One region of the Kitasatospora sp. NPDC091335 genome, then DNA from elsewhere that is predicted to be linked to it. Evidence: riboswitches for the same ligand, from Rfam matches in the RefSeq annotation. Region 1 holds a riboswitch; each other region holds the start of a gene.

Region 1 (6,937 bases):
GACCGCCGAGGCCCTCCGGGAGGCGGGCGTCCCGACCGGCGCGGCCGAGCAGGCCGGCACCACGGCGCGGGTGACGGTGCTGCCGGCGTCGCTGGTGAAGGGGCTGGAGTACGACCACGTGGTGGTGCTGGAGCCGGCCGCGATCGTGGAGGCCGAAGCGCGCGGGCTGCACCGCCTGTACGTGGTGGTGACGCGGGCGGTCTCCCGGCTGGACGTCCTGCACGCCCGCCCGCTGCCCGCGCCGTTGGCCGGGTGACGGGCGGGGCGGGGCGGGTGCGGATCGCGCCAATTGCGGGGCCGTTTCGGGACGGCGGCCGCCAAGGAGACCAGGGTCTACACGACGACGAGGGACGGCAGCCTCCAGGAGTGGACCGCGGGTCCTGTGAACCACGGCTGGTCCCCTCGGAGCCCCGGCAACCAGGCACGCGGGCCCGCGACCCAGGGCGGGCCGACGGCCGCGGTGTAGCAGGGGACACCTTCGTGTTCGCCGACGGTACGGAGGACGGCCCCGGCAGGTGCCCGGCGTCCTCCGACCGGGGCACCTTCGGGGGCTGCCCTCACGTCGGCGGACAGGTGGTTTGAAAAATTCTTCAAGTTCATACATGCTGGCGTGCCGTCGGATCGGCGCGAGGTGCGTCAGGGTGCCCTCGGCGTGGGCACCGGACCCGCCGGCCCGGCCCCCTTGCCGCCTCGAAACCCTGGATGCGTTGAACCCATGAGCGACAGCCTGCCCCCGTGCCCGCAGTGTTCCTGCGAGTACACCTATGAGATGAACGCCCTCGTGGTCTGCCCCGAGTGCGCCCACGAGTGGGTGCCCGGCGGCTCCGAGGAGAGCGGCGCCGCGGCCGGCGAGCGTGTGATCAAGGATGCCGTCGGCAACGTGCTGAACGACGGGGACACCGTGACGGTGGTCAAGGCGCTCAAGGTCAAGGGCAGCGTCTCCGGCATCAAGGCCGGCACCAAGGTGCGCAACATCCGCCTGGTGGACGGCGTCGACGGGCACGACATCGACTGCCGTGTCGAGGGCTTCGGCGCCATGCAGCTCAAGTCGAGCGTGGTCAAGAAGGCCTGACCCGCGGGCCTGGACGGCCGCGCCCCGCCGAGGAGATCGGTGTGGGCGCGGCCGTTCCGTCTTTCCCGGACCGGAAAAGGGTGGAGTCGTCGCGGGAGTTAGTTATAGGCTCACAATGATTACAACAATACAAGTAACCATGGAGCGTCCGTCATGCCCGATGCCGCCCGACCGCGGCCCTGGCTCGTGCTCGCCATCTGCTGCATGAGCCTGCTGATCGTCAGCCTCGACGTCACCATCCTGAACGTGGCCCTGCCCGCCATCCGGAGTGACCTGCACACCTCGGTGTCCGGACTCCAGTGGACGGTCGACGCCTACACCCTGGTACTGGCGAGCCTCCTGATGCTCTCCGGATCGACCGCCGACCGGATCGGCCGCCGCCGGGTGTTCCGGATCGGACTGGTGGTGTTCTCCGGGGCCTCCCTGCTGTGCAGCCTGGCCCCCGGGCTCGGCTGGTTGCTCGCCGCGCGGATGCTCCAGGCGGTCGGCGGATCGATGCTGAACCCCGTCGCCATGTCGATCATCAGCAACACCTTCACCGACTCCCGGCAGCGCGCCCGCGCGATCGGCGTGTGGAGTGGCGTGGTCGGCATCAGCATGGCCGCCGGACCGATCCTCGGCGGGGTCCTGGTGGAGTCGGCCGGCTGGCGGGCGATCTTCTGGATCAACGTCCCGATCGGCCTGGCCGCGCTCTTCCTCACCCGCTACGTGCCGGAGTCGCGGGCGGCCCGCACCCGCAGGGCGGACCCGGTCGGCCAGCTGCTGGTCGTCGTGCTGCTCGCCGGACTCACCTACGCGATCATCGAGTCGCCGGAACGCGGCTGGACCTCGCCCGTGGTCCTCGGCTGCACGGCGGCCGCGCTCGGCGCGCTGCTGGGCCTGCTGTGGTACGAGCCCCGGCGCACCGACCCCCTGATCGACCTGCGGTTCTTCCGCTCCGCGCCGTTCTCCGGTGCCACCGTGATCGCGGTCGCCGCCTTCGCCGGCCTCGGCGGGTTCCTGTTCGTCGGCTCCCTGTACCTCCAGGACGTCCGCGGGCTCGACCCGCTGCACGCCGGGCTGTTCATGCTGCCGATGGCGGTCATGTCGCTGCTCACCGCGCCGCTGTCCGGCCGGATGGTGGCCACCCGCGGGCCGCGCACGCCCCTGCTGCTCGCCGGGACGGCACTGACCGCGAGCGCCGTGCTCCAGGCGGTCGGCTACGCCGAGCACGTGCCGACCGGTCTGCTGGTCGTCGCCTTCCTGCTCTTCGGCACCGGCTTCGGCCTGGTCAACGCGCCGATCACGAACACCGCCGTCTCCGGGATGCCCCGCGCGCAGGCGGGCGTGGCGGCGGCCGTCGCCTCCACCAGCCGGCAGGTCGGCCAGTCCCTGGGCGTCGCGGTGACCGGTGCGCTGATGGCCGGTGCCGCCCACACCGACCCGGCGGCCTTCACCGCCGCCGCCCGGACGGCGTGGTGGATCATCGCCGGCTGCGGTGTCGCCGTGCTGGTCACCGGTACGCTCACTTCCGGTCGCTGGGCCAGGGCGACGGCCGAACGCGCGGCGGAGCGGCTCGCCGCCGAGGAGGCGGCCGAGGACGCCGGCGGCAACGGGATCAGAGAGACGAAGGGGACGGTGGACGCCTGATGGAGTGCCTTGACACCGGCGGACACCCGGAGCCGGGCGAGGCCGATGCCGGGATGGCGGCCCGGGTCTGGCAGGGGATGTACACGCTCGTGCTGGAGCGCCACGACCGCCGCAAGGCCGTCGCCGACGCCCTCGGCATGAGCTTCAGCCGGGTCAGGGCGCTGCGCCGGCTCGCCGCCGGACCGATCACCCTGCGGGAGCTGGCCGAGCGGCTGACCGCCGACCCGCCGTACACCACCGTGATCGTGGACGACCTGGTGCGGCGCGGCCTCGCCGAACGCATCACCAACCCGGCCGACCGGCGCTCCAAGCTGGTCCACCTCACCGAGGAGGGCGAGGCGAAGGCCGCGCTCGCCACCGGCATCCTCGCCACCCCGCCGGACGCCCTGCTCGCGCTGCCGCCGGAGGACATCCGCGCGCTCGACCGGGTGGTGGCGAAGCTCCTGGGCTGAGGCCGCCCCCGGGCCCGGGCGGTGCTCGACGGCCCCGGGCGGGCCGGTGACGACGCGTCCGTGACGTGTTCTCACGGGTTGTCGCTCTGGACTTACTAGGACGTCCAACTATATGGTCGACGGCAGGTCCGCGGTGTCAGGGAAGCCGGTGTGAGTCCGGCACGGTCCCGCCACTGTGACCGGGGAGTCCGTCCTCGCAGGAGACGGCCACTGGCAGCCAGCCGGGAAGGCCAGGGGGCGGGCGTCGATCCGGGAGTCAGGATACCGGCCGCGGGTGGTTCGTGTTTTCCACGAGGATGGAGACGACACGCATGACTCCGGGCCGCTGTTCCCGTTCCGCTGCCGTGCTTCCGGTCGCCAGGGCGCTCGACGCCTGACGATCCGTCATTTTCCGCCTGCCCGCAGGCCCGTGCGCCGACCGTGCGCGCGGCCGGGCGGCGGTGCTCTCCAGTCCTCCTCTCCCCAGCGCTGATGAGAGAAGGAACCGATGGTCCGTGAACTGACCCACTTCGTCGGCGGCAAGCGCGCCGCCGGGACGTCCGGCCGGTACGGCGACGTCTTCGACCCCAACACCGGCCGGGTGCAGGCCCGGGTGCCGCTGGCCGACCGTGGCGAGGTCGAGGCGGTGATCGCCGACGCCGCCCAGGCGCAGCCCGAGTGGGCGGCCTGGAACCCGCAGCGGCGGGCCCGGGTGCTGCTGCGCTTCCTGCAACTGGTCGAGGGCGAGAAGGAGGAACTCGCCCGGCTGCTCTCCGCCGAGCACGGCAAGACCGTTTCCGACGCCCACGGCGACATCCAGCGCGGCCTGGAGGTCGTGGAGTTCGCCGCCGGCATCCCGCACCTGCTGAAGGGCGAGTTCAGCGACAACGCCGGGACGGGCATCGACGTGTACTCGATGCGCCAGCCGCTCGGCGTGGTCGCCGGCATCACCCCGTTCAACTTTCCGGCGATGATCCCGCTCTGGAAGGCCGCCCCCGCCCTGGCCTGCGGAAACGCCTTCGTTCTCAAGCCCTCGGAGCGCGATCCCTCGGTGCCGCTGCGGCTGGCCGAACTCTTCCTGGAGGCCGGGCTGCCGCCAGGCGTGCTCAACGTGGTCAACGGCGGCAAGGAGGCCGTGGACACCCTGCTGGAGGACCCGCGCGTCCAGGCCGTGGGCTTCGTCGGCTCCACACCGATCGCCCAGTACGTCTACGCCACCGCCGCCGCCCATGGCAAGCGGGCGCAGTGCTTCGGAGGCGCCAAGAACCACCTGATCGTGATGCCGGACGCCGACCTCGACCAGGCGGCCGACGCGCTGATCGGCGCCGGGTACGGTTCGGCCGGCGAGCGGTGCATGGCGATCTCGGTGGCCGTCCCGGTGGGGGAGGAGACCGCGGACGCCTTGGTGGCCAAGCTGGTCGAGCGGATCGCCGCGCTCAAGGTCGGGCGCTCGGACGACCCGGCGGCGGACTTCGGCCCGCTGGTCGGCGCCGACGCGCTCGACCGGGTCCGCGGGTACCTGGACCTCGGCGTCCGGGAGGGCGCCGAACTCGTCGTCGACGGGCGGGAGTTCCGACTGGAAGGACACGAGGGCGGCTACTTCCTCGGCGCCTCGCTGTTCGACCGGGTCACGCCCGGGATGCGGATCCACCGCGAGGAGATCTTCGGTCCGGTGCTCACGGTCGTCCGCGCCGCCGACTACGAGGAGGCGCTGCGGCTGCCCAGCGAGCACGAGTTCGGCAACGGCGTGGCCATCTACACCCGGGACGGCGACACCGCCAGGGACTTCGCCCGGCGGGTGGACACCGGCATGGTCGGGGTCAACGTGCCCATCCCGGTGCCGGTCGCCTACCACACCTTCGGCGGCTGGAAGCGCTCCGCGTTCGGCGACCTCAACCAGCACGGCCCCGACTCCATCCGCTTCTACACCCGCACCCGCACCGTCACCTCGCGCTGGCCCTCCGGGGTCAAGGAGGGCGCGAGCTTCACCATGCCGACGATGGGGTGAACGCCGTGCACGCAAGTGATCTGACGGAAGATCAGATTGATATCGCCGCCGCGGTACGGGAGTTCGCCGCCGAGTGCCTGGCGCCGTACGCGGTGGAGTGGGACCAGACCAAGCACTTTCCGGTGGACGTGCTGCGCAAGGCCGCCGACCTCGGGCTGGCCGGGGTCTACGTCCGCGAGGAGGCCGGCGGCTCCGGACTCTCCCGGCAGGACGGGGTGGTGGCCTTCGAGGCACTGGCCGGCGGCTGCCCTTCCATCGCCGCCTACCTGTCCATCCACAACATGGTCGGCTGGATGGTCGACCGCCACGGCACCGAGGAGCAGCGCGCCCGCTGGCTGCCCGCGCTCTGCTCGGCCGAGCACCTGGGCAGCTACTGCCTGACCGAACCGGGGGCAGGTTCCGACGCCGCCGCCATCACCACCCGGGCGGTGCGCGCCGGCGACCACTGGGTGCTGGACGGCGTCAAGCAGTTCGTCTCGGGCGCGGGTGCCGCCAGGGTGTACCTGGTGATGGCCCGCACCGGCGAACCGGGCGCCAGGGGCATCTCGGCGTTCCTGGTGGACCGCGACGACCCGGGCCTCTCCTTCGGGCCGAACGAGAGGAAGATGGGCTGGAACGCCCAGCCGACCCGCCAGGTGCTGCTGGACGGGGTCAGGCTGCCCGCCGACCGGCTGCTCGGCGGCGAGGGCGAGGGCTTCCGGATCGCGATGGCCGGCCTCGACGGTGGCCGGCTCGGCATCGCCGCCTGCTCGCTCGGCGGCGCCCAGAGCGCCCTGGAGCGGACGACGGCGCACCTCGCCGACCGCGAGGCCTTCGGCGCCCGGCTGCTGCACGCCCAGGCGCTCCAGTTCCGGCTCGCCGACATGGCCACCGAACTGGAGGCCGCTCGGGCGCTGCTCTGGCGCGCGGCGGCGGCCCTGGACCGCGGCGACCCGCGGGCCCCGCAGCTGTGCGCGATGGCCAAGCGGCACGCCACCGACACCGGCTTCGAGGTGGCCAACCAGGCGCTCCAGCTCCACGGCGGCTACGGCTACCTGACCGAGTACGGCATCGAGAAGACCGTCCGCGACCTGCGGGTGCACCAGATCCTGGAAGGGACCAACGAGATCATGCGCGTCATCGTCGCCCGCGGCCTGATCGGGGCCGCCTGATGGGGGCCGACACCACCGGGGCCGACGACGTCCTGGTCCACCGGGAGGGCCGGGCCGGGCTGATCGTGCTCAACCGCCCCAAGGCCCTCAACGCCCTCACCCACGCCATGGTGCTGCGGATCGCCCGGGCCCTGGACGACTGGGAGCACGACGACGCCGTCGCGACCGTGGTCGTCACCGGCGCCGGCGAGCGCGGGCTCTGCGCGGGCGGCGACATCGTCGCCATCCACCGCGCCGCCACCGGCGGGGACCGCGCCGCCGCCGAGCGGTTCTGGCGCGACGAGTACCACCTCAACGCCCGGATCGCCCGCTACCCGAAGCCATACGTGGCACTGATGGACGGCATCGTGATGGGCGGCGGGGTCGGCGTCTCCGCGCACGGCAGCGTCCGGATCGTCACCGAACGCAGCCGGATCGCCCTGCCGGAGACCGGGATCGGCTTCGTCCCGGACGTCGGCGGCAGCTACCTGCTCGCCCTCGCCCCCGGCGAACTGGGCACCCACCTGGCCCTCACGGCCGGCGCGGTCGGCGCCGCGGACGCCCTGCTGTGCGGGTTCGCCGACCACTTCGTGCCCGCCGGGCGGCTTCCCGCCCTGCTGGACGACCTGGCCGTCCGGCCGGTGCACGACGCGCTGGCCCGGCACAT
Region 2 (6,937 bases), on a different contig from region 1:
CGGGCGGACTGGCGGGTCGAGGCCGTCCCGGACACCCTCGCCGCGTTCAAGCAGCGCGTGTCCGACCCCCGTTACGGCTTCGACATCCGGAACCCCAGATGAGCACTGAGTCCGAGTTCCCCTCCGTCCCGCACGGCCGCGCGGCCCGCCGCCGGGCCGCCGAGCCCGAACCCGCCGAACCAGGACCGGACACCGCCGAGCCGGGACCGGACACCGCCGGGCCCCGCACGGCCGTGGCGGTGGACAACCCCGACAACATAGAACTGGCCCCGTACACCATCCCGCAGGTCCCCGCGATCAGCTGGGACCCGGGCCCCAGCCCGCGCCGCCGCTGGATCGCCCGCGGCCTGCTGGGCGCCGTCCTCACCGTCCAGGCCGCGCTCTCGCTGCGCCTGCTGGCCGCCGCCCACCCCGACGAGGCCGCCGCCATGGTCTCCGGCCGCCGGCAGCTGGCCCACCTGCTGCACGGCACCCCGGTCACCACCGACCTGGTCGACCGGGTGCACGGCTCGCCCTGGCTCTACCCGCCGCTGGCCGGCGCCGCCGCGAACGCCGGTGGCATCTGGGGCACCCGGCTGCTCAGCCTCGGCTTCGCGCTGGTCACCACCGTCCTGCTGTACTCGCTGACCCGGCGGCTGTTCAACGAGCGGGTCGCCATCTGCGCCATCGCCGTCTACGCCGTCCTCCAGTCCACCGTCGTGGTCGGCTTCTACGCCGCGCCCGAGTCGCTCGCCGTCCTGCTGGTCGCCGTCGCGGCCTGGACCACCGTGTTCACCGCCCGACGGCATCCGGCCCTGGCCCTGCTCGCCGCCCCACCCACGGCGCTGGCCTGCGCCGTCGCCTACTCCGCGGCCTTCGCCGTCCCCGCCCTGGTCGCCCTCGCGTTCGCCTGCGCCCGGCCGTACCAGCGGCCGGGACCAGCAGCCCTGCGCGCGCTGCTGACGGGCGCCGGCACCCTCCTGCTGCTGCTCCCGTACGGCACCCTCGGCAGGGTCGCGGGGTGGTCGCCCTCGCGCGGCAACGCCCCCGGCTCAGCCGGCTCGATCCTGCTCGGCACGCTCCAGTGGGCCGGCCTGTTCACCGTCCTCGCGGTGGCCGGCACCATCGCCTACGCGCGCCACGAGCAGATCAACGAGCACGACGCGCCGGAGAAGGACGCCGTCCCCACCACCCGGGGCCGGCGCGCCCTGCTCGGGGCCGTCCTGACCGTCACCACCCTGCTGGTCCCCGCCGCCCACCTGTGGACCGGCACCTCCGGCGCGCTGTTCCGCCACCTCGGCTACGGCATGCTGCTCGCCGCCCCGCTCGCCGGGGTCGGCCTGACCCGGCTGGTCGGCGCCCACTTCCGCCACCCCCAGCTGGGCATCCTGGTCTGGGTCGCGCTGCTCGCCCTCGGCCTGGAGCAGTCCGCCCTGCGCTACCAGAACGGGCCCGACTCCGGCCGCCTGCTGGCCGTCCTGCGGGTCCACGCGGAGCCCCAGGGCCGCTACCTCACCGAGGTCGACGGACTCGCCGAGTACTACCTGGGCGGCGTCTCCCGACCCGAGCAGTGGGTCTCCGCGCGGGCCGGCACGAACTACCGCGACGGCGCCGGGGTGCAGCACCACGGCGACGCCGGCAGCGTGGCCGCGATCCGGGACGGCTGGTTCACCGTGGTCGTCCTCGACAGCACCGCGCCGAAGGCCACCGACCGGGCCCTGAGCGACGCCCTGACCGCCGCCGGACACTACCGGCTGGTCGCCCAATTCACCTCACCGACCGGTGATTCGAGCACGTACAAGGTCTATCTGAAGCACTGACGGGCCACCCCGCTCAGCCACACCCGCGACACGACAGCCACAACATATGGTGCCACCGCAGTCCGGCGGCACAACATGTATGCTCGCTTCTGCTGTCGACGCAGGGGAACCCGGTGCGAATCCGGGACTGCCCCGCAGCGGTGAGCGGGCGGCTCCAGCAGCCGTGCCCGCGAGTCCGATTACCTGCCGGACAGTGTGCGCCACGGCCCTCCCGCAGAGGCCGCGCCAGCACGAGCAGTACCCCTCCGGGCCTCGCGGGCGGGCCGGGGAGTAACCGTCGCGCGACGCCGTGTGCGTTCGTGCCGTGCTCCCCTGCCCCCATCGGCCCGGTGGCCCCCCGATCACAGCCGCCGATCGCCGCCAGGAGAGAGCGCCTTGACCACCGCAGCCTCAGCCACCCTGCCCGCCCAGGGCACCGGTACCGTTTTCACCGACCCGACGGTCTCCGACCCCGGCGGCGCCCTGCTGCGGCTGCTCACCGACCGCAGCGTCGACCTCACCGAGGTGGACCCCGGCCATGTCGCCGCCGCCGCGCTGCGCGGCCGCCACGCCGGCTCGGACTTCGCCGAACTGCGCGGGCTGGCCGTGGACGCCGCCGCGTCGATGATCGCCGAGGACCCCCAGTACTCGAAGCTGGCCGCCCGGCTGCTCGCGCTGGAGATCGTCGACGAGGCGAACAGCCAGGGCTCGGTGTCCTTCTCCGCCTCGATCACCGTCGGCCACGACGAGGGCCTGATCGGCGACGCCACCGCCGACTTCGTCGCCAAGCACGCCGCCGCGCTGGACGCGCTGATCGACCCCGAGGGCGACGACCGCTTCGAGTACTTCGGCCTGCGCACCGTGCAGTCCCGCTACCTGCTGCGCCACCCGATCACCCGCAAGGTGATCGAGACCCCGCAGCACTTCCTGCTCCGCGTCGCGTGCGGCCTGGCGGTCGGCGACAGCGAGCAGTCGGTGCGCGAGGTGGCCGAGCTGTACGGCCTGATGAGCCGCCTGGAGTACCTGACCTCCTCGCCGACGCTCTTCAACTCCGGCACCCGGCACCCGCAGATGTCGAGCTGCTACCTGCTCGACTCGCCGCTGGACAACCTGGACTCGATCTACAACCGCTACGCGCAGATCGCCCGGCTGTCCAAGCACGCCGGCGGCATCGGCCTGTCCTACTCGCGCATCCGCTCGCGCGGCAGCCTGATCCGCGGCACCAACGGCAAGTCCAACGGCATCGTGCCGTTCCTGCGCACCCTCGACTCCTCGGTCGCCGCCGTCAACCAGGGCGGCCGCCGCAAGGGCGCGGCCTGCGTCTACCTGGAGACCTGGCACGCCGACATCGAGGAGTTCCTGGAGCTCCGCGACAACACCGGCGAAGAGGCCCGCCGCACCCACAACCTCAACCTGGCGCACTGGATCCCGGACGAGTTCATGCGCCGGGTCAACGCCAACCAGGACTGGTCGCTGTTCTCCCCGGCCGACGTGCCGGAGCTGGTCGACCTGTGGGGCGCCGACTTCGACGAGGCGTACCTCAAGGCCGAGCAGGCCGGCAAGGCCGTCCGCACCATCCCGGCGCAGACCCTGTACGCCCGCATGATGCGCACCCTGGCGCAGACCGGCAACGGCTGGATGACCTTCAAGGACGCCTCCAACCGCGCCGCCAACCAGACCGCGCTGCCGGGCCGCACCGTGCACTCCTCCAACCTGTGCACGGAGATCCTGGAGGTCACGGACGACTCCGAGACCGCCGTCTGCAACCTGGGCTCGGTCAACCTGGGCGCCCACGTGGCCGCCGGGGCCTCCGCCGGCGACCTCGCCGGCGCGATGGACTGGGAGCGGCTGGACGCCACCGTGCGCACCGCCGTCACCTTCCTCGACCGCGTGGTGGACATCAACTTCTACCCGACCACCGAGGCCGGCACCTCCAACTCCCGCTGGCGGCCGGTCGGCCTCGGCGTGATGGGCCTCCAGGACGTCTTCTTCAAGCTGCGGATCGACTTCGACTCGGCCGAGGCGAAGGCCCTTTCGACGCTGATCGCCGAGCGCATCATGCTCACCGCGTACGAGCGCTCCGCCGACCTGGCCGAGCAGCTCGGCCGCCACGAGGCGTACGGCGAGACCCGCGCGGCCCGCGGCGAGCTGCACATCGACCACTTCCCGACGGCCGCCCCGCAGTGGGCCGACCGCTGGACCGCGCTGCGCGCCCGGATCGCCGAGACCGGCCTGCGCAACTCGCTGCTGCTCGCGATCGCGCCGACCGCGACCATCGCGTCCATCGCCGGCGTGTACGAGTGCATCGAGCCGCAGGTGTCCAACCTGTTCAAGCGCGAGACGCTGTCCGGCGAATTCCTCCAGGTCAACCCGTACCTGGTGCGCGAGCTCAAGGACCTCGGCGTCTGGGACCAGCAGACCCGCGACGCGCTGCGCGACGCCAACGGCTCGGTGCAGGAGCTGAACTGGCTGCCCGCCGAGGTGCGCTCGCTGTACCGCACGGCCTGGGAGCTGCCGCAGCGCGCGCTGATCGACCTGGCCGCGGCCCGCATGCCGTACCTGGACCAGAGCCAGTCCCTGAACCTGTTCATGGCGGCGCCGACCATCGGCAAGCTCAGCTCGATGTACGCCTACGCGTGGAAGGTCGGTCTCAAGACCACCTACTACCTGCGTTCGCGCCCGGCCACCCGCATCGCCCAGGCCGCGTCCGGCACCGCACGTGCCGCCGCGCCCGCGCCCGCGCCGGTGCCCGTGAACAGTCCGACCCTCACCCCGGAGCAGGAAGCCGCCATCGCCTGCTCCCTGGAGAACCCCGAGTCCTGCGAGGCCTGCCAGTAATGTCCGACGACCGCCAGAAGATGCTGCTCGACCCCGGCTTCGAGCTGACCCTGCGCCCGATGCGCTACCCGTCGTTCTACGACCGGTACCGGGACGCCATCAAGAACACCTGGACCGTCGAGGAGGTGGACCTGCACTCCGACGTCGCCGACCTGGCGAAGCTCAGCGAGGGCGAGCGCCACCTCATCGGGCGACTGGTCGCGTTCTTCGCGACGGGTGACTCGATCGTCTCCAACAACGTGGTGCTGAGCCTCTACAAGCACATCAACTCCCCGGAGGCGCGGCTGTACCTGTCGCGTCAGCTGTTCGAGGAGGCCGTGCACGTCCAGTTCTACCTGACGCTGCTGGACACCTACCTGCCCGACCCGGAGGACCGCAACGCGGCCTTCGCGGCGGTGGAGAACATCCCCTCCATCCGCCAGAAGGCGCAGTTCTGCTTCAAGTACATGAACGCGGTCGACCACATCGACTCGTTGCAGACGAAGGAAGATCGCCGGGCGTTCCTGCTCAACCTGATCTGCTTCGCGGCGTGCGTCGAGGGCCTGTTCTTCTACGGCGCGTTCGCGTACGTGTACTGGTTCCGGTCGCGCGGTCTGCTGCACGGTCTCGCGACGGGGACGAACTGGGTGTTCCGCGACGAGTCCATGCACATGGACTTCGCCATGTCGGTGGTCGACACCGTGCGCGAGGAGGAGCCCGACCTCTTCGACGACGAGATGGCGAAGCAGGTGACGGAGATGCTGGAGGAGGCCGTCGAGGCCGAGCTCCAGTTCGCCCAGGACCTGTGCGGCGACGGTCTGGCCGGCATGAACACCGACTCGATGCGCGAGTACCTGGAGGCCGTGGCCGACCAGCGCCTGGCGCGGCTGGGCCTGCCGATCCGGTACGGCTCGACCAACCCGTTCGGCTTCATGGAGCTCCAGAACGTGCAGGAGCTGACCAACTTCTTCGAGCGTCGCGTGTCGGCGTACCAGGTGGCCGTCGAGGGCTCGGTCGCCTTCGACGACGACTTCTAAGCCAGCAGATACGACATCAGCGGTGCCCCGCACGGCCACAGCCCGTGCGGGGCACCGCTGATGTTTCAGCCGGTCGGAAAGTCGCCGGACTTGACCCCGGAGAGGAACGAGGCCCAGGCCTCGGCCGGGAAGAGCAGCGCCGGCCCGTTCGGATCCTTCGAGTCACGCACCGGCACAACCTCGGTGACACCAGCCGCGATCTCAATACAGTTGCTCTGAGCCCCTGAGAACGATGACTTTCGCCAGATGAGGTCGACAGCGGCCGCACCCTGCGGGGTGCTACTCATCGCTGTACCTTCCTTTCGCAATGCGCTTGATGAGCGCGATCGATTCCTTGCGCGGCAGAGACTCGGCCAACGCCCGGCGGAACAGGTTGGAGTACTTGAAGACCTCGCCCGGCTCCTCGATGTAGAGGGTGCTGAGGAGGCTGTCCACGTACACGACGTCCGTCTCAGTGCTCTCAGGGAAGCTGAGGATCACCAGTGGCCCGAAGAGCGCGGCATGAACATCCGATTCCTCCGGCAGCACTTGAATGTTGATGTTCGAGCGGTCCGCCATGGTGACCACATAGTCGAGTTGCTCCCGCATCACCGCCCGCCCACCGACCTGGTGCTTCAACGCGGACTCTGAGAGCACGACCCACAGCCGCAGCGGAGACTCGCGAGCCAGCACCGACCTCCGCTCCAACCTGACCTTGGTCAGCCTCTCCACCTGTCCATCGTCGGCATCCTCTATCTGCGCCCGCACGACGGCCCTGGTGTAGTCCTCCGTTTGCAGGAGGCCCGGGATCAGGAAGGTCTCCACGCTGTAGGCGTCGGAGGCATCGGCCTCCAATGAGATGTAGTCGGCATACAGCGGCGACAGGGTGTCGGAATACCTGTCCCACCAGCCACGCAGACGTCCATCCCGAGACAGGTCCTCCAGCTGACCGCGCGTCGCCTGATCCACCACTCCATAGAGGTCGAGCAGCAGCCGAAGATCGACGAGCCTGATTCCGGACTGCGCTGCCTCGATCCGACTGATCTTGCTCTCGGCGCAGACGAGCTGTCTGGCCGATTGGGCAATCGTCATTCCCGCAGCAAGCCGCATCTCTTTGAGAGTTCGAGCGAGCCGCCGCTGTCGGACGGTCGGATTCCTGTTCACCGGCACGCGTGACCTCCCCGCTTCTGTGCGCAGTCAGTCTGCCGCCCCAGGCCCGCCGCAACAATCTTTGATCACTTCCAAAGTGGGGACTTGCACTTTGGAAGCCCCCAGGAGCATGCTACTCACCGTAGCTTGTTGATCGACACATCGTGATCGCAGTGG
Region 3 (6,937 bases), on a different contig from region 1:
CGGCCCGTGCGGCGCGCGCACCGCGGGCCGCGAACCGCCGGCGGTGCAGTCGGAGTTGCGGCGGGCGCGACCCTTCTGGCTCATGCGCCCACCTCGCTGCGCTCGGCAGAGGCATTCGCCCAGACGCACCTATCGACTGTTCGCTCGCTGCGCTCGCTCACGAGTGGCTCCTGGCTTCAGGGGTGGACGGTCCGCGGCGGTCATGCCGCTGACCGTCTTCCTCCCCATCCGCGCGCGCCGCACACGTACGGCGTGTCACAGGAATGTAACCACCGGTAATGCGGGGGCCGCGGGTCAGGCCGACCGGGGCACCCGGGCCAGCTGGCGGGACTGCGCGACCAGGCGGCCGGACTCGTCCCAGACCTCGGCGTCCTCCTCGAAGTAGCCGCCGGCCAGGTTGCGGGTGGCGTGGGTGACCCGCAGCCAGCCGGGTACCGGCCTGGCGCGCAGGTGGACGGTCAGCTCGACGGTGGGGGCCCAGCCGGGCATGCCCAGGTCGAAGGTGACCGGCGGCAGCGCGTCGGCGACCAGCAGGAGCAGCAGCGGGTCGGGGTCGCGGCCGTCGGCGAGCCGGAACCAGCCCTGGATCCGCCCCTGGCCGGAGGGCTGCCCGAGCGCCCAGCCGACGGTGGCCGGGTCCAGCCGCAGGTCGAACCGCTCCAGCAGGGCGGCCTGGGCGATCAGCTCCCTGGGCGCGTGCTCGACGCCGATGCACTGGTCGGGCGGCGGCAGCCGCGGCGGCTGCGCGCTGGTGCGCACCTCACCGTCGGCGGCGGCGAGGTCGCCGTGGCTGGCCACCACCCGCAGCCGCTCGACGCCGTCCTGGCTGAGTGAGGCGGTACCGGTGGACAGGCCGCGGCCGGAGCGCAGCACCTCGGTGCGGACGGTGGCGGGTCCCGGGGTGGACGCGGACAGGTAGTAACCGCTGATCGACACCGGGTCCGGGTGGGTGCCGTGCTCCAGCGACAGCGCGTGTGCGGCCACCGCGAGCAGCAGTCCGCCGTTCACCCCGCCGCCGATCTGCCAGCCGGCGCCGAGCTCGGCCTCGTAGCGGCCGGCCTCCTCGGGGTGCCTGGTCAGGGCGATGCCCTGGTCGAACTCGCTGCGGATCGCCGTGGTCATGGGGAGAGACCTGCCCTTCACGCGTGCTGACGGACATCAAGTTACCGATGGGTAAGCCCTCACCCTACGCCGCCCGGGTGAAACGCGGAACGGCCGCCGGACCCGTGTTCGGGTCCGGCGGCCGTTCCGAGGTCGTTCCGTGAGGCCGATCCCCGGGGTCGACCCGCGAGGTCGACCCACGAGGTCGATCCGTCAGCGGCGGATGCTCGGCTTCAGCTCCAGGAAGCGGGCGAGCAGGCCGTTGACGAAGGCCGGGGAGTCGTCCGTGGAGAACTCCTTGGCGATCTCGACGGACTCGTCCAGGACGACGGCGTCCGGGACGCCGTCCTCCCAGATCAGCTCGTACGCACCGAGCCGCAGGACGTTGCGGTCCACGATCGGCATCCGGTCGAGCGTCCAGCCCACCGCGTACTGCTCGATCAGGTCGTCGATGCGACGGGCGTGCTGGACGTACCCCTCGATGAGCTCCATGGTGTACTCACCGACCTGCGGGGTGCCCTCGTCGGGCTTGGGCTCGCGAGCGCGGGCCACCCAGTCGGCGAGGACCCGCTGCGGGTCTACCCCGCGGTGGTCGGCCTCGAAGAGGATCTGGAAGGCCCGGGTACGGGCCTTGCTGCGTGCGGCCGACACGGACTTACTTCACCCGGCCGAGGTAGCTGCCGTCGCGGGTGTCGACCTTGACCTTCTCGCCGGTGGTGACGAAGAGCGGGACGGCGATCTCGGCGCCGGTCTCCAGGGTGGCCGGCTTGGTGCCACCGGTGGAGCGGTCGCCCTGGACGCCCGGCTCGGTCTCGGCGATGACCAGCTCGACGGCGGCCGGGAGCTCGATGTAGAGGACCGAGCCCTCGTTCTGCGCGACGGTGGCCTCGAAGCCCTCGAGCAGGTACTTGGCGGCGTCGCCGACGACGAGCGGCTCGATGGTCAGCTGGTCGTAGGTGCTCATGTCCATGAACACGAAGTTCTCGCCGTCCTTGTACGAGAACTGCATGGTGCGCTTGTCGACGTTGGCGGTCTCGACCTTGGTGCCCGCGTTGAAGGTCTTGTCGACGACCTTGCCGGTCAGGACCTCCTTCAGCTTGGTACGCACGAAGGCCGGGCCCTTGCCGGGCTTGACGTGCTGGAACTCCACGACGGACCAGAGCTTGCCGCCGTCCAGCTTGAGGACCATGCCGTTCTTGAGATCGTTCGTGGAAGCCACGGGCGCACTTACTCCTGGATATAGCTGTCAAGGAACCAAGGTTCGCGTCCTGCCGCCGACGGCCGGAGGGCCGCGGTCACAGGGCGAGGAGCTCCTTGGTGGTGATGGTGAGCAGCTCGGGCCCGCCCTCTTCGAAGGGGCGCACGACGAGCGTGTCCTCGATCCGGACGCCGCCCTTGCCCGGGAGGTGGACCCCTGGGCCGACGGTGACCGGCACGCGGCTGTCCAGTTTACCCATGTCCGACGGACCGAGGCGCGGCGCCTCCCGGATCTCCAGCCCGATGCCGTGGCCCACCGGGTGCGGGGAGGCCTCGGCGTGGCCGGCCGCCTCCAGCACCTGCCGGGCGGCCCGGTCGGGCACGCACTGCTCCACTCCTGGTCCGAGGGCCTCCCGCCCGGCCCGCTGGGCCCGGAAGACCAGCCGGTGCAGCTCCACCTGCCAGGGCGCGGGGGCTGCGCCGATCACGAAGGTACGGGCGGTGGAGACGCCGTAGCCCCGGTACTGGGCGCCCATCACCACGGTCAGGAAGTCGCCCTCCTCCACCCGGCGGTCGGTCGGCTGGTGGGCGGCCTGGCCGGAGTGGCTGCCGGTGCCGACCGAGACCGGGAAGGCGGCCCGGTCGGCGCCGTGGTCGATCATCCGGCGCTCCAGCTCCATCGCCAGGTGCCGCTCGGTGCGGCCGACCAGGATCGACTCCAGCAGCTCGCCGAGCGCCTGGTCGGCGATCTCGGCGGCGATCCGCAGGTCGGCGATCTCGTGCTCGTCCTTGACCACTCGCAGCCCCTCGACCACCCGGCCGAGGTCCACCAGCCGGGCCCCCTCGGCCAGGCCCCCCACCGCCCGGTGCCTGCTGACGGTCAGGTCGTGCTCCTCCACGGCCAGGCCCGACACACCGGACCTGGCGGCGGCGGCCGCGGCGGCCAGCGCGGTGTCCGCTCCGGTCGCCACCGGCATCCGGGCGACGTCCGGGGCGATCAGGTGCTCCCCCGAGTCGTCCGGGGGCAGGTCGTCCGGCAGCGCGAGCAGCGCTCTCTCCCTGGTGAGCAGCAGGGTCGCCCCACAGGGCGCGCAGCCCGTGAGGTACCGCACGTTCGCCGCACGGGTGACCAGGGCCGCATCGGCCCCCGTCGCACTGCAGTGCTCCCTCACCCGTTCCCGCCGCCCCGCGTACGCATCCGCCATGCGTCGAGCCTACGAACCCCCGGCCCGAAGCGCCCGCCGAGCACCCCCGACAGAACCCCCAGTACCCCTTGCGCGCCCCCCGCGCTTCCGTGCCCTCCCCCTCGGGCACGCGCCGGGTTCCCCGCTCCCCCGGGCGTCGGACGCCGGGAATGGGCGGGGCCGGGCCCACGTTGGACGGGGTGGAAATGAATTCCATTTCGGCGCACGGGCTCGGTCCACCGACCGGGACCCGCCGCCCCTGGCCCCAGGAGGACGCCCGATGGCCCGCAGCGAACTGCGCCCGGTGATCAAGCTCCGCTCCACCGCCGGCACCGGCTTCACGTACGTGACCCGCAAGAACCGCCGCAACGACCCGGACCGGATGGTCCTGCGCAAGTTCGACCCGGCCGCCGGCCGGCACGTCGACTTCCGCGAGGAGCGCTGACCCCGCCCACCCGGACGGCGCCTCCCCCCGGCGCGGGGAGGCGCCGTTCCGCGCACGGGTCAGTGCTTCTGTGCCCCCTGGCCGGGCGTCCAGCGCTTCTCGACGTGGGCGAGCTTCCAGTACCCGATCGCGATCGCCCAGACCACCACGAACAGCCCGGCGATGGCGTACCCGACGTTGTCCAGCGAGATCTCGGCGACGAACCCGGTGACCGGGTCGGTCAGGTCCAGCTTCTCGTGCAGCACCCCGACCAGCTCGATGGTGCCGATGATGAAGGCCACCGCGATCGACAGACCCGTGATGGTCAGGTTGTAGTACACCTTCCGCACCGGGTTGGCGAAGGCCCACTGGTACGCGAAGTTCATGAACGTCCCGTCCAGGGTGTCGAACAGGCTCATCCCGGCCGCGAACAGCAGCGGCAGGCAGACGATCGCGTACCAGGGCAGCCCGGAGGCCGCGCCCGAGCCGGCCATCACCATCAGGGTGACCTCGGTCGCGGTGTCGAAGCCCAGGCCCAGCACCATGCCGACCGGGAACATCTGGCCCGGCCTGGTGATCGAACGGGTCGCCCGGTTCAGCACCCGGGCCATGAAGCCGCGCGAGTCGAGGTGGGCCTCCAGCTCCTTCTCGTCGTACTGCCCGGCGCGCATCGAACGGAACACCTTGAGGATGCCGAGCAGCGCCGCCAGGTTGAGCGCGCCGATCAGGTAGAGGAACACGCCGGAGGTGGTGGTGCCGACCACGCCGAGCCACTTGTGGGTGGCCGACTCGTCGTCCATCAGGGTGTTCGCCAGCTGCGCGCCGCCCGCCACCAGGGCGGCCATCAGCACCACCATCGAGGAGTGCCCGAGGGCGAACCAGAAGCCCACCGAGACGGGGCGCTTGCCGTCCGCCATCAGCTTGCGGGTGGTGTTGTCGATCACCGCGATGTGGTCGGCGTCGAAGGCGTGCCGCATCCCGAGGGTGTAGGCGGTGACGCCCAGGCCCACCCCGAAGACCTGGGTGCCGACCTCGTACTTCTCGGGCGCGACCAGGAAGAGGAGCGTCCCGAAGGCCACCACGTGCATGGCCAGGATCACCCCCATCAGCCCGGCCGTACGGATGGTGTCCTCGCGCCGCCACTGGAAGCTGGGCAGCACCGAGGGCGCCGGATTCGCCCCGGCGGCAACGGTTTCGGGCAGGGTCATCTGCGGATCACGCTCCAGCACCTCGTGGAAAACCTCGTGAGATGCCGTGGCCGGTCTCCTGGCTTACGGGACGCCCGTACCCGCCTTCCCAGGTGCGCGGGGCACCCAGTGGCTCCATGGGTACGGACGACGCTCCTCCGCGGGCGGAGGAACGACCCGATCACAGTGGCGAGGGCCGCTCCGGACTGGGGACCCCTGAGGGTCCGTCACCGGTCTTCCCGAGCACCACGGCGGGCTACACCGTAGGGGCCCCGCCCGACCCGTGCAAGGCTGCGCACGTGCGCAGGTGTCCAGGATCACAGACCCTTGCCTGCGAGAATGCCGGCATGCATCTCGTACCTGCCGACCGCGTGGGCCACCGCACCATCGACGGGCACCGGGTCTGCGAGGCCATCGCCGCGATCGGCGATCCCGCGCACGTCCGGACCTGGGCCGAGCGCTTCTCGCTGCTCGCCGACCCCGGACGCCTCGCCCTGCTGCTCGCCCTCCACCGGGCCGGCCCGCTCGCCGTGACGGACCTGGCGGTCGCCACCGGCATGCGCGACCCCGCCGTCTCCCAGGCCCTGCGCCTGCTCCGCACCGCCGGGGTGGTCACCGGCGACCGGGACGGACGAGTGGTGCGCTACCGGCTCGTGGACGAGGCCATGCGCCCCCTCCTCGACGAGTGCGCCGCCGCCGAGCACCACGAGCCCAGCGCGGCGGCGGGCTGACCCCCACTCGGAAACCGTGCCGCGGCGGAGCCGGATGAGTACGATCATGGTGTGCCGTCCCACCCCCACGCCTGGCCCGCCGACCGCTGGAGCACCCGACCGGTCAGGGCCCGCGTGCTGGCGGTCGCCCGCACCCTCACCTCGGCCACCCGGGTCCTGGACGTCCTCACCCTGCTGAGCCCGGACGGCATCGAGCGGTACTTCACCGTCAACCCCGGCTCCGCCTTCGCCGACCGCGCCCTGGACGACTACCTGCGCGGCCTGCCCGGCTTCACCGTGCTGGACTGGGAGGACGCCGTCCGGCACCGCTTCGACCTGGCCGTCGCCTGCGCCGTCCACTCCTCCATGCACCGCCTGGACGCCCGCCTCGTCGTCCTCCCGCACGGCGTCGGCTACAACCGCCTGGTCACCGAGTCCACCGGCGACACGGTCACCGCCGCCGGCCTGTCCCGCAACGAACTCACCCACCGCGGACGGGTGTTCGTGGACGTCCTCGGCCTCTCCCACCCCGAGCAGCTGGACCGGCTTCGGGTCTCCTGCCCCGAGGCGCTGGACGTCGCCCGGGTCGTCGGCGACCCGTGCTTCGACCGGATGCTCACCAGCCGGCGCTCCCGCGACGGCTACCGCGCCGCGCTCGGCGCCACCGGCGGCCGACGGCTCGTCGTCGTCAGCTCCACCTGGAGCGGGCACTCGTTGCTCGGCCGCCACCCCGACCTCCCCCAGCGGCTGGTCCGCCGGCTGCCCGCCGACGAGTACACCGTGGCCGTCGTCCTGCACCCCAACGTCTGGAGCCGCCACGACCCCGAGGCGCTGCTCGACGACGCCCGCCGGATGGGCCTGCGCCTGATCCCGCCCCACCAGGGCTGGCAGGCCGCACTCGTCGCCGCCGACTGCGTGATCGGCGACCACGGCTCGGTCACCGTCTACGGCGCCGCCCTGGAACACCACACCGTGCTCGTCGCCACCGGCGCCGCCGAACTCGACCCGCACTCCCCCGGCTACGCCTTCGGCCAGGCCGCGCCCGTCCTCGACCCGGACGGGGACCTCGCCGCCCAGCTCGAACTCGCCCTGGCCCGGGGCCCGGCCGACCTCAGCGGCGTCACCGGCCGCTCG
Region 4 (6,937 bases), on a different contig from region 1:
GGTGCCCTTCTCGCCGCGCACCAGCACGCCGCCCACGGCCGGGGAGACCGCGTTCAGCAGCAGCCCGAGCCGCAGGTCGGCCATGCCGACGATCGCGGTGAACGGATAGCGGACGTCACTCATGCCGTACCCCACTCCTGTCGTGCCCGGTTCCGCGGGACCAGCCTGGTCCCGCGGTCCTGCCTGGCTCTGCGGACCAACCTGGCTCTGCGGACCAGCCTGGTCTCGCGGTCCTGTCCGGCTCATGCGTCACTCCCAGGGGCCCCGGGCGGGACGAACGGCAGCGATCCGGCCGCCGGCACTCCGCCCTCGATCAGCTTCCACAGCGCGTCGGTGTCGGCGTGCTCCTCGATCAGGTCGCCCAGCCGGTCCAGCCGGGCCTCGCGCGCCGCGGCGAAGGAGGTGTCCGGCGCCGCGACGAACGCCCGGCCGGCCAACCCGGCCACCTCGCGCAGGAATTCGCGGCGGAACCCGTCGTTCTCCAGCGCGCCGTGCCAGGTCGTGCCCCAGACCGAGCCCACCCGGCAGCCGTCCAGGCCCTGCCCGTGGCCATCGGAGAGGAACACCTCCCCGCCGCCCTCGACCGTCACCACCCCGTGGTGGATCTCGTAGCCCTCCACCCGCTGACCGAACGCCTCGCCGACCGGCCGCGCCAGCACCTTCTCCACGCCGAACCGCACGTGCGTCGGCAGCAGGCCGAGACCCTCGACGGCGCCCGCCTTCGACTCGACCTCGTCCACGATCGAGCGCCCCAGCATCTGGTAGCCGCCGCAGACGCCGAGGAGCGGCAGCCCGGCCGCCGCCCGCGCCCTCAGGGCCGGCTCCAGGCCGCGTTCGCGCAGCCAGGCGAGGTCCGCGACGGTGGCCCGGGTGCCGGGCAGCACCACCAGGTCGGCGTCGGCCAGCTCCTCCGGCCGGGTCGCCCAGCGCACCAGCACGCCCGGCTCCTGCGCGAGCGCGTCCAGGTCGGTGAAGTTGGACAGCCGCGGGAAGCGCACCACGGTCACCCGCAGCACGTCCGCGCCGAGCGGCCCGCGGCCGTCCACCCGGTCCACCACGGTGGACAGGTCCAGCGAGTCCTCGGCGTCCAGCCACAGCCCCGGCAGCATCGGCAGGGTGCCCAGCACCGGACGGCCGGTCAGCTCGTGCAGCATCTCCAGCCCGGGCGCCAGCAGCCGCGCGTCGCCGCGGAACTTGTTGACGAACCAGCCCGCCACGTGCCGCTGGTCCTCCGCCGAGAGCAGCGCCAGCGTCCCGTACATCGCCGCGAAGACCCCGCCGCGGTCGATGTCCCCGACCACCACCACCGGCAGGGCGGCGGCCGTGGCCAGGCCCATGTTGGCGATGTCGCGGTCGCGCAGGTTGATCTCGGCGGGCGAGCCGGCGCCCTCGCAGACGACCACGTCGTAGCGGCGGCGCAGGTCGGCCAGGCACTCCAGGGCGCGCTCCAGCAGGACGGGCTTGCGCTCGCGGTAGTCCAGCGCGCCCACCTCGGCGACCGCTCTGCCGAGCAGCACCACCTGGCTGCGGCCGTCCGCGCCCGGTTTGAGCAGCACCGGGTTCATCGCCGCCTCCGGCTCCACCCGGGCGGCCTGCGCCTGCATCGCCTGGGCGCGGCCGATCTCGGCGCCGCCGGCGGTGACGAAGGAGTTGAGCGACATGTTCTGCGCCTTGAACGGCGCGACCCGCACACCCTGGCGGACGAGCCAACGGCAGATCCCGGCCGTCACCACGCTCTTGCCCGCGTCCGAGGTCGTCCCCGCGACCAGCAGCGCGTTCGTCATGCCCTTCCCCTCTTCTTCCCCAGGAACGCCCGCAGCAGGACGTGCCCCGAGACCGTCGTACCCAGCGCCAGTGCGCCCACCCGCCGGGACAGCGCGCAGGCCCGCTCGATGTCGTCCACCGTCACCGGGCGCAGCTCCGCGCCCAGCACCGGACGGTGCTCCACCCGCTCGCCGTACCGGAGCGTCCCGCCCAGCCGAACGCCCACCGCGCCGGCGAAGGCCGCCTCCGCCTGGCCCGCGTTCGGGCTCGGATGCGCGGAGCCGTCCCGCCGCCAGACCCGCCAGGCCGTCCTGGGCTCGGGCGCGGCGGCCACCGTCAGCAGCGCCGTCAGCCGGGCGCCCGGCCAGCCCGCCAGGTCGTCCAGCCGGGCCGAGGCCCAGCCGAACCGGGTGTGGCGCGGCGAGCGGTGGCCCACCATGGCGTCCAGGGTGTTCACGGCGCGGAAGGCCAGCAGACCGGGGGTGCCGGCCAGGGCGCCCCAGGTCAGCGCGTTCACCACGGCGTCGGCGGTGTTCTCGGCCACCGACTCGACCACCGCCCGGGCGATCTGCTGCTCGTCCAGTGCGCTCGGGTCCCGTCCGCACAGGTGCGGCAGCCGCTCGCGGGCGGCCGCGAGGTCGCCCGCGGCCAGCGAGCGGCCGATGGTGCGGGCCTCCCGGGTCAGCGAGGTGCCGCCGAGCACCGTCCAGGTCGCGGCCGCCGCCAGCGCCGCCCGGCCCAGCGGGCGCCGGCCCACCGTACGGTCCAGGGCGAGCGCGCCCGCCGCGACCGCGCCGACGCACAGCGCCGTGTACCCGGCTCCGGCGGCGCGGTCGTCGCGCCACAGCCGTCGCTCCAGGGCGGTCGCGGCGCTGCCGAAGGCGGCCACCGGGTGGCCCCGGCGGGGGTCGCCGAAGCGGGCGTCCGCGGCGTGGCCCGCGACGGCGCCGAGCGCGAACGCGGCGGCGCGGGTCAGCGGGCGCGGGGTCAGCGGGCGCACGGCGGAAGGCAGCTCGAAGTCCGGCGGGGCGGGGCAGCCTGCATCGGGTGCGTGTCCTCACTCAGGGTCCGCGCCCTGGATCGACGTGACGGGGGCGAGAGTCTCCTGGCTTCCGGGTCGGACGCACCCTCGGAGCCTTCCAGCGGCCTTCGACGGCCCGCCGTGGCGATGTTCCGAGCGTGCTCCCCGGTGACAGTGGCGGGACCGCGCCGGACTTCCACCGGCTTCCTCTCCATGCCCTCCGTTTGGCCCCAGGATCCCATCACGGGCCAGAACCGGGAGTCAACCGAGGTCACGGAGGGGTTGGTCACACCCGGACATCGCTGACGCCCCCTCCGATCGCCCGACCCGGCACCGGCCCGGTCCGCTCTCGCCGGCTCCCGTCGCCAGTCTCGCCACTCCCACCACTCTCGTGACTCTTGTGACTTTTCACCGGGACGAGCCCGTCCCCTTCCGCCTGGGTACCTCCGATCGCCCCCGTCCTCCTCGCCACGGGCTTCTGGCACCTCCTCAGCACCGCCGGGGCATCGCCCGCATGACCCGGATGGCCCAGTCCGGTGGCCGGGCGGGCGGGGCGCCGGTGAACTGGTGCCCGAGCACCGTCCGGTGCGTGAGCAACAGAGCGGGGAGCGAAATGCGTTGGGGAACCGCCGCCGTCGTGGCGGCCGCCGCGGTCGGGGCCGCCGTGCTGGTGGTCGGCCGCCGGGCCTCCGAGCGGATGGTCCGTCCGGCGACCGCCGTCCAGGAGTCCGGGCCGGTCGTGGTCCGCGGTCTCGCTCCCGGACGGATCACCTTCTCCCGCGGTCCCGAGAGCCTGCGCCCCGGCCGCTGGGCGGTCGAGTGGGCGGACGGCGGGCACGCGGTCGTCGAGGAGGTCCTGCACCGCGACGAGCAGAGCGTCACCCGCCGGCTGGTCCGCGCCGACCTGGGCACCCTCACCCCCGGCACCGAGGTTCGCTTCACTCCCCGCGTCCACCTCGGCGACCCCACCGAGGCGCTCGGCCTCGCCTTCACCGACACCACGGCGGACGGCGAACTCGGCGCCCTGCCCGCCTGGCGACTCGACGGCCGGCGCGGCACCTGGGTGATCCTGGTGCACGGCCCGGAGTCCGACCGCGGACAGACCCTCCCGGTGCTCCCCGTCCTCGACCGGCTCAGGCTGCCCGTCCTCGCCGTCACCTACCGCGGTGACGAGGGTGCCCCCGCCTCCCCGGACGGGCTCAGCCACTTCGGCGAGACCGAGTGGCGCGACATCGAGTCGGCGGTACGGCTGGCACTCGACAACGGTGCGGGCAAGGTGATCCTCTACGGCTGGTCCCTCGGCGCCACCATGGTCCTCCAGACGGCGGCCCGCTCGGCCTGGTCGTACGCCATCCGCGGGCTGATCCTCGACTCGCCCGTGCTCGACCTGCCGGCCTCCGCCCGCCGGGACGCCGCCCGGGCCGGCTTCCGGGGCGTCGCCGCCGAACTCGGCGCCCTCGCCGCGGAGGGTCGCACCGGCGTCGACCTCGCCGACTTCAGCCGGATCGCCGAGGGCACCGACCTGCGCGTCCCCACCCTCCTCCTGCACAGTCCGGCAGATCCGATCGCCCCCTTCCGCACCGCCGAGAAGCTGGCCGCCGCCCACCCCGACGTGGTCAGCCTCCGGGCGTTCCCCGGCGCCGGCCACGCCACCCTCTGGAACGCCTCCCCCGATCACTACACGGAGCTTCTCCGCCGCTGGCTCACACCGCTTCTCTAGGGCGGGACGTGCCCGTGGGGGAGAGGCCCGCCGGGCTCCGGCGCTTTTCCCGAGAGCTTCACCTGTTCACGAATGAACGTTTCTCTATTTCGCCGGGCGGCACGAGAAGTCGAACCGGCCGACTTCTCGTGCACTATGACCCCGCCGGTCCGTGCGCCATCCGTCCGGATTGGGGCTGGACAGCCCCGCCGGGCGTTGGCGGAACGGGATTCCCCCAGGAAATCCACCCCCTCGGCCGGGGCAAAAACTTGCCCCTCCTCTCAACCCCTGTCGCTACACAGTGTGACCGGTCGGACATTCCCGGCGACGGAGGCGCCTTGGGTGGCATGGCCGTGTCACACGTTTCCGGCCAGGCAGTTTGCCGTGGTTGCCCGATCTTGCGGAGGTGGCACAGGCGGTCGCCCGGTCGTACGGACAACCGGATGTGACAGAAGGCCGGTACAAGGGGAAGACTGCTCGACGTGACGTCTCGGAACCCGCGCGACCGTGATGCCCCGCTCCCGCCGACGATCGGTACCGGTGCGACGGTGACCCGTCTCCCCGGAACGGCCCAACGGCCCGCCGGTGGCAGGCAGGGCGGGGCGGGTGTCCCCCGTAACGGAGTACCCCGGCGACGAGGGCCCGCTCCGGCTCCCGGTCGGGGCCGGGTTCCCGTGCCGGAGGGCTTCCCGGCACCCTCCGAGCTGGCGCCGCTGGCCCGCCGGATGCTGGTCGACGCCGTCCGGATCGCCCGCTGGGCCGGCGAGCTGTCCGAGGTCGACAAGCGCGGCGAACTGCTCCCGGACGACGCCCGGACGGCGGGCCGGGCGCTGGCCATGACCGTCGGCGCCGCCGCCAAGGCCTGGGGACAGGCGCTGCTGGTCGGCCTGGTGGAGGCCCGGGACGGCGGAGCCGGCCCCGGCTGGCGCCTGCACGCCTGGGAGCACGACGACGAGGCCGTGGTGCGAGGCTGGTCGGCGCTGTTCGACGCCTGGACCCTGCTCGCCCCGGTGCCGCCCGCCGCGCTGCGCGGCGTGTTCGCCGTACTGGCCGGGCAGGCCGTGGACCAGGCCCCGCAGCTGCTCTCCTTCCTGCACCTGGTGGACGGCCCGGTCGCCGAGAGCGAGCTGCTGGAGCTGCTGCGCCGCGGACTGGACGAGCGACGGGTCGGCGCCGGTCTCGGCGGTCCGGGCCTGTCGCCCGTGCCGCACGCCGCCTCCGCCGTCTCCGCCGTCCGCGGCACCTGCCGGGCGCCGCAGATCGACACCCCGCCCGCGCCCTCCGACGTGGCCGCCGTCCTGGACTGGATGCTGGACGGCCTGGCGGCGGTCGGCGCCCTGGTGCGCAGGAACGATGCCGCAGAGCTGTCGCCGCTCGGCCACTGGGCGGTGCGGGCGAAGCTGGAGGAGATCTGCACGGTCGCGCAGACCGCGGCCGGGCACATCGAGCAGAGCGCCTTCGAGCTGCTGAACGCCTGTGCGGACTACTCGCCGGGCCCGGCCCGCGCCGAGTTCCGCGCCTGGGTCGCGGCGCGTCCGGCGGACCGGGCGGTGGGCGAGCTGCTGGACGCCGCTCAGGGCGACGACGCGCTGGTGCGCGGGCTCGCCTTCGAGGCGCTGCGGGTGGCCGGGGGTCCGGCCGAGCAGGCGGTGCGCGCGTCGGTGGACGAGCCGGTGCTGCGTCCTTACGCGCTGCTCTGGCTGGCGGAGCGCGCGGACGAGGGCGTCTCCCCGGCGGACGTGCTGGGTGCGGAGGATGCGGCCTGGCTCTGGGTGGACACCGCGGCCGCGGTGCTCGACCACGGTGAGACGGAGCTGCTGGTGGGCCACGTCGAGGGCGCCTCGGCCGGCGACCCGGTCCGGCTCTTCGCCAGGGCCCGGCAGTCCGGGCACCCGCGGGCGGCCTCGGTGCTGACGGCGGTCTCGGGCGTGCACCCGGACCCGGTCGTGGCCCGGGCGGCGCGGCGCTCGGCGTTCAGCGTGCACACCGGGGGCGCCTGAGTTTTATGACAATTGCGGAGGAGTCCGGGGTCCGCAGCGACGGCCGCCCCGGCGTCCGTACCGACGGTGTCTGAGCCCGTACCGACGACGCCCCGGCTGTCCCGGCTGTTGTGACACACGAGGAAGGGCCCGGAACCAACAGGTTCCGGGCCCTGACTCTTATGACAATTGCGGGGATCAGCCGACCCGCGACTCCGCCCGCCGGGCGCGGACGTCGCCGACCTTCTGCCCCACCTTGCGGCGGATGACCAGCAGCGGCGCCATCGCGGCGAGGGTGATCTGGGCGAACGCACCGACGTGCATCAGCCTGTCGCCGCCGGGCAGGCCGGTGGCCCACGCGGCCAGGCAGCCGATGGAGACCACGATCCAGCAGAGCGTGGCGGTGGCCAGCAGCCCCTGCGGCTTCGGGTACTCGATCCGGCTGACCATCAGGTACGCCGCGCCGAAGATGGC

What was found. A riboswitch is a leader RNA that binds a small molecule or an ion and turns the genes downstream of it on or off. The one in region 1 is predicted to bind cobalamin.
Region 2: linked by a shared signal. The riboswitch ahead of ACIQOW_RS12775 (ribonucleoside-diphosphate reductase subunit alpha) and the one ahead of ACIQOW_RS25040 (CoA-acylating methylmalonate-semialdehyde dehydrogenase) in region 1 are both predicted to bind cobalamin.
Region 3: linked by a shared signal. The riboswitch ahead of ACIQOW_RS21925 (HoxN/HupN/NixA family nickel/cobalt transporter) and the one ahead of ACIQOW_RS25040 (CoA-acylating methylmalonate-semialdehyde dehydrogenase) in region 1 are both predicted to bind cobalamin.
Region 4: linked by a shared signal. The riboswitch ahead of ACIQOW_RS32980 (cobalamin biosynthesis protein) and the one ahead of ACIQOW_RS25040 (CoA-acylating methylmalonate-semialdehyde dehydrogenase) in region 1 are both predicted to bind cobalamin.

The regions. Positions count from the first base shown of each region.
Region 1 is NZ_JBIVUM010000012.1:233,521-240,457, reverse strand. Features, by position in the region: gene ACIQOW_RS25060 (HelD family protein) at 1-256, shown strand, start outside; gene ACIQOW_RS25055 (zinc ribbon domain-containing protein YjdM) at 716-1,072, shown strand; gene ACIQOW_RS25050 (MFS transporter) at 1,226-2,701, shown strand; gene ACIQOW_RS25045 (MarR family winged helix-turn-helix transcriptional regulator) at 2,701-3,153, shown strand; cobalamin riboswitch at 3,250-3,441, shown strand; gene ACIQOW_RS25040 (CoA-acylating methylmalonate-semialdehyde dehydrogenase) at 3,641-5,140, shown strand; gene ACIQOW_RS25035 (acyl-CoA dehydrogenase family protein) at 5,146-6,291, shown strand; gene ACIQOW_RS25030 (enoyl-CoA hydratase/isomerase family protein) at 6,291-6,937, shown strand, end outside.
Region 2 is NZ_JBIVUM010000004.1:288,885-295,821, reverse strand. Features, by position in the region: gene ACIQOW_RS12785 (glycoside hydrolase family 26 protein) at 1-102, shown strand, start outside; gene ACIQOW_RS12780 (glycosyltransferase family 39 protein) at 99-1,799, shown strand; cobalamin riboswitch at 1,846-2,005, shown strand; gene ACIQOW_RS12775 (ribonucleoside-diphosphate reductase subunit alpha) at 2,199-4,616, shown strand; gene ACIQOW_RS12770 (ribonucleotide-diphosphate reductase subunit beta) at 4,616-5,632, shown strand; gene ACIQOW_RS12765 (DUF397 domain-containing protein) at 5,698-5,919, opposite strand; gene ACIQOW_RS12760 (helix-turn-helix domain-containing protein) at 5,912-6,781, opposite strand.
Region 3 is NZ_JBIVUM010000010.1:96,557-103,493, forward strand. Features, by position in the region: gene ACIQOW_RS21895 (hypothetical protein) at 1-84, opposite strand, end outside; gene ACIQOW_RS21900 (thioesterase family protein) at 295-1,122, opposite strand; gene nusB (transcription antitermination factor NusB) at 1,315-1,752, opposite strand; gene efp (elongation factor P) at 1,757-2,320, opposite strand; gene ACIQOW_RS21915 (M24 family metallopeptidase) at 2,397-3,503, opposite strand; gene rpmG (50S ribosomal protein L33) at 3,763-3,927, shown strand; gene ACIQOW_RS21925 (HoxN/HupN/NixA family nickel/cobalt transporter) at 3,987-5,114, opposite strand; cobalamin riboswitch at 5,145-5,359, opposite strand; gene ACIQOW_RS21930 (metalloregulator ArsR/SmtB family transcription factor) at 5,441-5,824, shown strand; gene ACIQOW_RS21935 (hypothetical protein) at 5,876-6,937, shown strand, end outside.
Region 4 is NZ_JBIVUM010000020.1:103,708-110,644, forward strand. Features, by position in the region: gene ACIQOW_RS32970 (putative cobaltochelatase) at 1-123, opposite strand, end outside; gene ACIQOW_RS32975 (cobyric acid synthase) at 243-1,784, opposite strand; gene ACIQOW_RS32980 (cobalamin biosynthesis protein) at 1,781-2,764, opposite strand; cobalamin riboswitch at 2,863-2,996, opposite strand; gene ACIQOW_RS32985 (alpha/beta hydrolase family protein) at 3,399-4,505, shown strand; gene ACIQOW_RS32990 (hypothetical protein) at 5,159-6,484, shown strand; gene ACIQOW_RS32995 (CDP-alcohol phosphatidyltransferase family protein) at 6,662-6,937, opposite strand, start outside.